DNA from 3 places in the Bacillus sp. DTU_2020_1000418_1_SI_GHA_SEK_038 genome. Region 2 is predicted to be linked to each of the others. Evidence: a T-box and tRNA genes for the amino acid it is inferred to sense, from the RefSeq annotation. Region 2 holds a T-box; the other regions hold tRNA genes.

Region 1 (3,280 bases), 1.8 Mb from region 2:
ACTGGGATAACTTCGGGAAACCGGAGCTAATACCGGATAATTCTTTTCTACTCATGTAGGAAAGCTGAAAGATGGCTTCGGCTATCACTTACAGATGGGCCCGCGGCGCATTAGCTAGTTGGTGAGGTAACGGCTCACCAAGGCAACGATGCGTAGCCGACCTGAGAGGGTGATCGGCCACACTGGGACTGAGACACGGCCCAGACTCCTACGGGAGGCAGCAGTAGGGAATCTTCCGCAATGGACGAAAGTCTGACGGAGCAACGCCGCGTGAGTGATGAAGGTTTTCGGATCGTAAAACTCTGTTGTTAGGGAAGAACAAGTACCGTTCGAATAGGGCGGTACCTTGACGGTACCTAACCAGAAAGCCACGGCTAACTACGTGCCAGCAGCCGCGGTAATACGTAGGTGGCAAGCGTTGTCCGGAATTATTGGGCGTAAAGCGCGCGCAGGCGGTCCTTTAAGTCTGATGTGAAAGCCCACGGCTCAACCGTGGAGGGTCATTGGAAACTGGGGGACTTGAGTGCAGAAGAGGAGAGTGGAATTCCACGTGTAGCGGTGAAATGCGTAGAGATGTGGAGGAACACCAGTGGCGAAGGCGACTCTCTGGTCTGTAACTGACGCTGAGGCGCGAAAGCGTGGGGAGCGAACAGGATTAGATACCCTGGTAGTCCACGCCGTAAACGATGAGTGCTAAGTGTTAGAGGGTTTCCGCCCTTTAGTGCTGCAGCAAACGCATTAAGCACTCCGCCTGGGGAGTACGGCCGCAAGGCTGAAACTCAAAGGAATTGACGGGGGCCCGCACAAGCGGTGGAGCATGTGGTTTAATTCGAAGCAACGCGAAGAACCTTACCAGGTCTTGACATCCTCTGACAATCCTAGAGATAGGACTTTCCCCTTCGGGGGACAGAGTGACAGGTGGTGCATGGTTGTCGTCAGCTCGTGTCGTGAGATGTTGGGTTAAGTCCCGCAACGAGCGCAACCCTTGATCTTAGTTGCCAGCATTCAGTTGGGCACTCTAAGGTGACTGCCGGTGACAAACCGGAGGAAGGTGGGGATGACGTCAAATCATCATGCCCCTTATGACCTGGGCTACACACGTGCTACAATGGATGGTACAAAGGGCTGCAAGACCGCGAGGTTTAGCCAATCCCATAAAACCATTCTCAGTTCGGATTGCAGGCTGCAACTCGCCTGCATGAAGCCGGAATCGCTAGTAATCGCGGATCAGCATGCCGCGGTGAATACGTTCCCGGGCCTTGTACACACCGCCCGTCACACCACGAGAGTTTGTAACACCCGAAGTCGGTGGGGTAACCGTAAGGAGCCAGCCGCCTAAGGTGGGACAGATGATTGGGGTGAAGTCGTAACAAGGTAGCCGTATCGGAAGGTGCGGCTGGATCACCTCCTTTCTAAGGAAGATTTGAAGTACTTGATACTTCAATAAAAGACGTTACTTGTTCGTTCAGTTTTGAGAGAACTATTTCTCTTTATAATTTAATACCTTGTGAGAGAAATGAGAGCTTACGTTAGTGATGCGTGCTTATCATTTATCAAACACTGTTATATATGGGCCTATAGCTCAGCTGGTTAGAGCGCACGCCTGATAAGCGTGAGGTCGATGGTTCGAGTCCATTTAGGCCCACCATCTCATGTTAACGGGGCCTTAGCTCAGCTGGGAGAGCGCCTGCCTTGCACGCAGGAGGTCAGCGGTTCGATCCCGCTAGGCTCCACCATGACGAATTCACATTCGTTTATTTTTTTCTGGAAAATCACGTTGTGATTAAAATCAGAAACATTGTTCCTTGAAAACTAGATAATGATTTGAAGAAGCAATAACCGAGTAATCGCCATTTTAGTTATTCTCTCTATTTTATATAGAGTTTAAAACCAAATCACAATTCAGAAGAGTTGTGAGGGGGATGAGAAGCAAGCAGATCAAGGAAGCGACAGAACGAGCACCGGAGCGTACGTAGTTGGTACGCGAGGAGCACAGTGACGGAGCTGACGCAGAGATGCGCCGCTTATCATTCACCGAACAAGGTTAAGTTAATAAGGGCGCACGGTGAATGCCTTGGCACTAGGAGCCGATGAAGGACGGGACTAACACCGATATGCTTCGGGGAGCTGTAAGTAAGCTTTGATCCGGAGATTTCCGAATGGGGGAACCCACTGTTCGTAATGGAACAGTATCTTTACCTGAATACATAGGGTATTGAAGGCAGACCCGGGGAACTGAAACATCTAAGTACCCGGAGGAAGAGAAAGCAAACGCGATTCCCTGAGTAGCGGCGAGCGAAACGGGATTAGCCCAAACCAAGAGGCTTGCCTCTTGGGGTTGTAGGACACTCTATACGGAGTTACAAAGGAACGAGGTAAATGAACAGGTCTGGAAAGGCCGGCCAGAGAAGGTAAAAGCCCTGTAGTTGAAACTTCGTTCCCTCCAGAGTGGATCCTGAGTACGGCGGGACACGTGAAATCCCGTCGGAAGCAGGGAGGACCATCTCCCAAGGCTAAATACTCCCTAGTGACCGATAGTGAACCAGTACCGTGAGGGAAAGGTGAAAAGCACCCCGGAAGGGGAGTGAAATAGTTCCTGAAACCGTGTGCCTACAAGTAGTCAGAGCCCTTTAACGGGTGATGGCGTGCCTTTTGTAGAATGAACCGGCGAGTTACGATTACATGCAAGGTTAAGTTGAATAGACGGAGCCGCAGCGAAAGCGAGTCTGAATAGGGCGAATTGAGTATGTGGTCGTAGACCCGAAACCAGGTGACCTACCCATGTCCAGGTTGAAGTCCAGGTAACACTGGATGGAGGACCGAACCCACGCACGTTGAAAAGTGCGGGGATGAGGTGTGGGTAGCGGAGAAATTCCAATCGAACTTGGAGATAGCTGGTTCTCTCCGAAATAGCTTTAGGGCTAGCCTCATGTTGTTAGAATCTTGGAGGTAGAGCACTGTTTGGACTAGGGGCCCTCATCGGGTTACCGAATTCAGACAAACTCCGAATGCCAAAGATTTATCCATGGGAGTCAGACTGCGAGTGATAAGATCCGTAGTCAAGAGGGAAACAGCCCAGACCACCAGTTAAGGTCCCAAAGTATACGTTAAGTGGAAAAGGATGTGGAGTTGCTTAGACAACCAGGATGTTGGCTTAGAAGCAGCCACCATTTAAAGAGTGCGTAATAGCTCACTGGTCGAGTGACTCTGCGCCGAAAATGTACCGGGGCTAAACGTATCACCGAAGCTGTGGATGGACATCTGCGATGTCCGTGGTAGG
Region 2 (3,280 bases):
CAGAAATCTCAAACTTTAATTCAACAAGGTCTTACTAAAGTAAATTGGACTTTAATTGAAAATCCAGCTTTTGAAGTGAGAGAAAGTGATATAATTTCTATAAGAGGGTATGGACGAGCAAAAATTATTGCTTTGGAAGGAAAGACCAAAAGGGATAAATGGAAAATAACTGCGGGAAAACAAAAATAATTATTAAAAATGCAGGATTTTGCTGCAAGTTGTCGAATTTATTTAGATAGGAATTTATTAAATATATACATAAATATAACTACCGAATTTGGGAGGTGGCCAAGATGCCATTAACACCGTTGGATATTCATAATAAAGAATTCAGCAAAGGATTCCGAGGTTATGATGAAGATGAAGTAAATGAATTTCTTGACCAAGTAATTAAAGACTATGAAATTCTGATCAGAGAAAAGAAGGACTTAGAGGAAAGACTGAATGATCAAAACGAACGGATTGGCCATTTTACCACAATCGAGGAAACGTTAAATAAATCAATTGTAGTAGCCCAAGAGGCGGCAGAAGAAGTAAGAAGAAACGCACAAAAGGAAGCAAAGCTTATCATTAAAGAAGCTGAGAAAAATGCGGATCGAATTGTCAATGAATCATTATCTAAGGCAAGAAAAATTGCCCTTGAAATTGAGGAATTAAAAAAGCAATCAAAGGTGTTCAGAACTCGCTTTAAAATGCTGATCGAAGCTCAGCTTGATTTGTTAAATAACGATGACTGGGATCATTTGCTCGAATATAAGCTTGATGCTACAGAATTAAAATCCGCTCAAGAAGAGGATTCATTAGCTTGACGAAAGCAGAATATATCGCATATAATCTTAAAAAGAATGTAAATTATGAACATTAACTGTGAGAGGGACAGTACAAATTTCATAGCTTAGATCAATGCTAAGAAAAGCATTGTCAGCGAACCAGGGAAGGTGAGAGCCTGGAGTAAGCGGAAATTTGGAAGATCACCCTTGAGTTCCTTTGTTGAACATCCTTTAAGGATTAGTAGATAAAGGCGAGTCATTCACGTTAAGAATTTTTAAAGCGGATAGAAAATTAATTATTATTCTATCTACAAGGGTGGTACCGCGGGAAATAATACCTTCTCGTCCCTTTTTGGGATGAGGGGTTTTTTTTATTTTTATAAGCTCTTGCCACATCAACAATTGGTTTAATGTTGTTAAAAATGGTAATCATGAAGCTAGTTAAAGCTACGGGAGGAAAAGCAAATGGAATACAAAGATACTTTATTAATGCCAAAAACAGAATTTCCAATGCGTGGAAATTTACCGAACCGTGAGCCTGAAATTCAGGCAAAATGGGAAGAAATGAATATTTATGAGAAAGTTCAAGAACGTACGAAAGGCCGTCCAATGTTTGTTTTGCATGATGGGCCTCCATATGCAAATGGTGATATTCACATTGGCCATGCTTTAAATAAAATTTTAAAAGATATGATTGTCCGCCATAAGTCAATGAGTGGTTACCATGCCCCATATGTTCCAGGCTGGGATACTCATGGTCTTCCTATTGAACAGGCATTGACGAATAAAGGTGTTAAGCGTAAGGAAATGACGGTAGCAGAGTTCAGAAAGCTCTGCGAACAATATGCATATGAACAAATTGACAGCCAGCGTACTCAGTTTAAACGTTTGGGTGTAAGAGGAGATTGGGAAAATCCATATATTACTTTAAAGCCTGAATATGAGGCACAGCAAATCAAGGTTTTTGGAGATATGGCGAAGAAAGGCTATATTTACAAAGGCTTAAAGCCAGTATATTGGTCCCCATCCTCTGAATCTGCATTAGCAGAAGCAGAAATTGAGTATAAAGATAAGCGTTCTCCATCTATCTATGTAGGCTTTAAAGTAGCTGATGGCAAGGATGTATTAGAAAAAGACACGAAAATCGTCATTTGGACTACGACACCTTGGACAATTCCTGCTAATCTAGGGATCGCTGTTCATCCTGAGCTTAAATATGTTGTTGTGGAAGAAAAAGGTCAAAAATATGTTGTTGCAGCTGACCTTTTAGAAGCTGTTACGAAGGAAGTAGAATGGCAAGATCCTCAAGTAGTAAAAACAGTTCAAGGCTCAGAGCTTGAAAATATTGTTGCTATCCATCCATTATATGGACGCGATTCACTTGTCGTATTAGGGGAACACGTTACGATTGATGCAGGAACCGGATGTGTTCATACCGCACCTGGTCACGGGGAAGACGACTTCTATGTTGGTCAGAAGTATGGCCTTGATGTATTATGTCCTGTTGATGACCGCGGATATATGACGAAAGAAGCGGAGGGCTTTGAAGGGTTATTTTATGATGAAGCCAATAAATCAATTACGGAAAAACTTGATGAGGCTGGTGCGTTATTAAAGCTTTCATTCATTACCCATTCCTATCCACATGACTGGAGAACAAAAAAGCCAGTGATTTATCGCGCAACAGCACAATGGTTTGCTTCCATTAAAGATTTCCGCAAAGAGCTATTGGATGCAATAAATGAAACAAAGTTTGTGCCTGCCTGGGGAGAAACACGATTATTTAATATGGTTCGCGACCGTGGAGATTGGTGCATTTCACGTCAGCGAGCATGGGGTGTGCCAATTCCTGTATTTTATGCAGAAAATGGAGAACCTATTATTACCGATGAAACAATTGATCATGTTTCTAAATTATTTAGGGAGCATGGTTCAAACATTTGGTTTGAAAAAGAAGCAAAAGATTTACTGCCTGAGGGCTTTACCCATCCTGAAAGTCCAAATGGAAAGTTTACAAAAGAAACAGATATTATGGATGTTTGGTTCGATTCAGGATCTTCACACCAGGCTGTATTATTAGAGCGAGATGATCTGCAAAGACCGGCTGATTTATATTTAGAAGGATCAGACCAGTACCGAGGATGGTTTAACTCATCCCTGTCAACAGCAGTTGCTGTTACAGGAAAGGCACCATACAAAGGGATTCTAAGCCATGGATTTGTCTTAGATGGTGAAGGAAGAAAGATGAGTAAATCATTAGGCAATGTTGTCATTCCAGCCAAGGTAATGAATCAATTAGGTGCAGATATTTTAAGGCTATGGGTGGCTTCAGTAGATTATCAGGCCGATGTTCGTGTTTCTGATGCGATTCTAAAGCAAGTAACAGAGGTGTACCGCAAGATTAGAAATACATTCCGATTCTTATTAGGAAATCTTGCTGACTTTGATCCAAGCACAAATACAGTTGCATTTGAAAATCTGCGTGAAGTAGACCAGTTTATGCTTGTTAA
Region 3 (3,280 bases), 1.8 Mb from region 2:
ATCAACCTGTTGTCCATCGCCTACGCTTTTCAGCCTCGGCTTAGGTCCCGACTAACCCTGAGCGGACGAGCCTTCCTCAGGAAACCTTAGGCATTCGGTGGATGGGATTCTCACCCATCTTTCGCTACTCATACCGGCATTCTCACTTCTAAGCGCTCCACCAGTCCTTACGGTCTAGCTTCAACGCCCTTAGAACGCTCTCCTACCACGGACATCGCAGATGTCCATCCACAGCTTCGGTGATACGTTTAGCCCCGGTACATTTTCGGCGCAGAGTCACTCGACCAGTGAGCTATTACGCACTCTTTAAATGGTGGCTGCTTCTAAGCCAACATCCTGGTTGTCTAAGCAACTCCACATCCTTTTCCACTTAACGTATACTTTGGGACCTTAACTGGTGGTCTGGGCTGTTTCCCTCTTGACTACGGATCTTATCACTCGCAGTCTGACTCCCATGGATAAATCTTTGGCATTCGGAGTTTGTCTGAATTCGGTAACCCGATGAGGGCCCCTAGTCCAAACAGTGCTCTACCTCCAAGATTCTAACAACATGAGGCTAGCCCTAAAGCTATTTCGGAGAGAACCAGCTATCTCCAAGTTCGATTGGAATTTCTCCGCTACCCACACCTCATCCCCGCACTTTTCAACGTGCGTGGGTTCGGTCCTCCATCCAGTGTTACCTGGACTTCAACCTGGACATGGGTAGGTCACCTGGTTTCGGGTCTACGACCACATACTCAATTCGCCCTATTCAGACTCGCTTTCGCTGCGGCTCCGTCTATTCAACTTAACCTTGCATGTAATCGTAACTCGCCGGTTCATTCTACAAAAGGCACGCCATCACCCGTTAAAGGGCTCTGACTACTTGTAGGCACACGGTTTCAGGAACTATTTCACTCCCCTTCCGGGGTGCTTTTCACCTTTCCCTCACGGTACTGGTTCACTATCGGTCACTAGGGAGTATTTAGCCTTGGGAGATGGTCCTCCCTGCTTCCGACGGGATTTCACGTGTCCCGCCGTACTCAGGATCCACTCTGGAGGGAACGAAGTTTCAACTACAGGGCTTTTACCTTCTCTGGCCGGCCTTTCCAGACCTGTTCATTTACCTCGTTCCTTTGTAACTCCGTATAGAGTGTCCTACAACCCCAAGAGGCAAGCCTCTTGGTTTGGGCTAATCCCGTTTCGCTCGCCGCTACTCAGGGAATCGCGTTTGCTTTCTCTTCCTCCGGGTACTTAGATGTTTCAGTTCCCCGGGTCTGCCTTCAATACCCTATGTATTCAGGTAAAGATACTGTTCCATTACGAACAGTGGGTTCCCCCATTCGGAAATCTCCGGATCAAAGCTTACTTACAGCTCCCCGAAGCATATCGGTGTTAGTCCCGTCCTTCATCGGCTCCTAGTGCCAAGGCATTCACCGTGCGCCCTTATTAACTTAACCTTGTTCGGTCAATGATAAGCTTCACATCTCTTCGTCAGCTCCGTCACTGTGCTCCTCACGTACCAACTGCGTACGTTCCGGTGCTCGTTCGGTCGCTTCCTCGACCTGTTCGCTTCTCATTGCCCTCACGATTCGTAAGAATCGTTTGGTTTTAAACTCTATTTATAATAGAGAGAATAACTAAAATGGCGATTACTCGGTTATTGCTTCTTCAAATCATTATCTAGTTTTCAAGGAACAAGGCTACTGACTTCAATCACATCGTGATTTCGCATCGTAGCAATTCTTCATGCTGCCTTGCGACGAGCTGAGGGATTACTTCCCTGATTACACTGCGGCGCAGGAGCAAATATTTAGTTATTATCTTTCTTCTATAAGATAATAACCCCGAAAAAAATAAACGAATGTGAATTCGTCATGGTGGAGCCTAGCGGGATCGAACCGCTGACCTCCTGCGTGCAAGGCAGGCGCTCTCCCAGCTGAGCTAAGGCCCCGTTAACATGAGATGGTGGGCCTAAATGGACTCGAACCATCGACCTCACGCTTATCAGGCGTGCGCTCTAACCAGCTGAGCTATAGGCCCATATATAACAGTGTTTGATAAATGATAAGCACGCATCCCTGCGTAAGCTCTCAATTCTCTCACAAGGTATTAAATTATAAAGAGAAATAGTTCTCTCAAAACTGAACGAACAATAAACGCCTTTTATTGAAGTATCGAGCACTTCAATTCATCCTTAGAAAGGAGGTGATCCAGCCGCACCTTCCGATACGGCTACCTTGTTACGACTTCACCCCAATCATCTGTCCCACCTTAGGCGGCTGGCTCCTTACGGTTACCCCACCGACTTCGGGTGTTACAAACTCTCGTGGTGTGACGGGCGGTGTGTACAAGGCCCGGGAACGTATTCACCGCGGCATGCTGATCCGCGATTACTAGCGATTCCGGCTTCATGCAGGCGAGTTGCAGCCTGCAATCCGAACTGAGAATGGTTTTATGGGATTGGCTAAACCTCGCGGTCTTGCAGCCCTTTGTACCATCCATTGTAGCACGTGTGTAGCCCAGGTCATAAGGGGCATGATGATTTGACGTCATCCCCACCTTCCTCCGGTTTGTCACCGGCAGTCACCTTAGAGTGCCCAACTGAATGCTGGCAACTAAGATCAAGGGTTGCGCTCGTTGCGGGACTTAACCCAACATCTCACGACACGAGCTGACGACAACCATGCACCACCTGTCACTCTGTCCCCCGAAGGGGAAAGTCCTATCTCTAGGATTGTCAGAGGATGTCAAGACCTGGTAAGGTTCTTCGCGTTGCTTCGAATTAAACCACATGCTCCACCGCTTGTGCGGGCCCCCGTCAATTCCTTTGAGTTTCAGCCTTGCGGCCGTACTCCCCAGGCGGAGTGCTTAATGCGTTTGCTGCAGCACTAAAGGGCGGAAACCCTCTAACACTTAGCACTCATCGTTTACGGCGTGGACTACCAGGGTATCTAATCCTGTTCGCTCCCCACGCTTTCGCGCCTCAGCGTCAGTTACAGACCAGAGAGTCGCCTTCGCCACTGGTGTTCCTCCACATCTCTACGCATTTCACCGCTACACGTGGAATTCCACTCTCCTCTTCTGCACTCAAGTCCCCCAGTTTCCAATGACCCTCCACGGTTGAGCCGTGGGCTTTCACATCAGACTTAAAGGACCGCCTGCGCGCGCTTTACGCCCAATAATTCCGGACAACGCTTGCCACCTACGTATTACCGCGGCTGCTGGCACGTAGTTAGCCGTGGCTTTCTGGTTAGGTACCGTCAAGGTACCGCCCTATTCGAACGGTACTTGTTCTTCC

The links. The T-box of region 2 lies ahead of ileS (isoleucine--tRNA ligase). A T-box ahead of a tRNA ligase gene usually reads a tRNA of that ligase, here a tRNA-Ile.
Region 1: it has a tRNA-Ile gene. The T-box ahead of ileS (isoleucine--tRNA ligase) is inferred to sense a tRNA for this amino acid. The anticodon was not compared.
Region 3: it has a tRNA-Ile gene. The T-box ahead of ileS (isoleucine--tRNA ligase) is inferred to sense a tRNA for this amino acid. The anticodon was not compared.

The regions. Positions count from the first base shown of each region.
Region 1 covers NZ_CP135435.1:30,727-34,006, forward strand. Annotated here, with positions in the region: rRNA gene RRV45_RS00145 (16S ribosomal RNA) at 1-1,412, shown strand, start outside; tRNA gene RRV45_RS00150 (tRNA-Ile) at 1,572-1,648, shown strand; tRNA gene RRV45_RS00155 (tRNA-Ala) at 1,661-1,736, shown strand; rRNA gene RRV45_RS00160 (23S ribosomal RNA) at 2,043-3,280, shown strand, end outside.
Region 2 covers NZ_CP135435.1:1,799,633-1,802,912, forward strand. Annotated here, with positions in the region: gene RRV45_RS08965 (YlmH family RNA-binding protein) at 1-189, shown strand, start outside; gene RRV45_RS08970 (DivIVA domain-containing protein) at 294-809, shown strand; T-box leader at 859-1,123, shown strand; gene ileS (isoleucine--tRNA ligase) at 1,236-3,280, shown strand, end outside.
Region 3 covers NZ_CP135435.1:11,243-14,522, reverse strand. Annotated here, with positions in the region: rRNA gene RRV45_RS00060 (23S ribosomal RNA) at 1-1,439, opposite strand, end outside; tRNA gene RRV45_RS00055 (tRNA-Ala) at 1,858-1,933, opposite strand; tRNA gene RRV45_RS00050 (tRNA-Ile) at 1,946-2,022, opposite strand; rRNA gene RRV45_RS00045 (16S ribosomal RNA) at 2,181-3,280, opposite strand, start outside.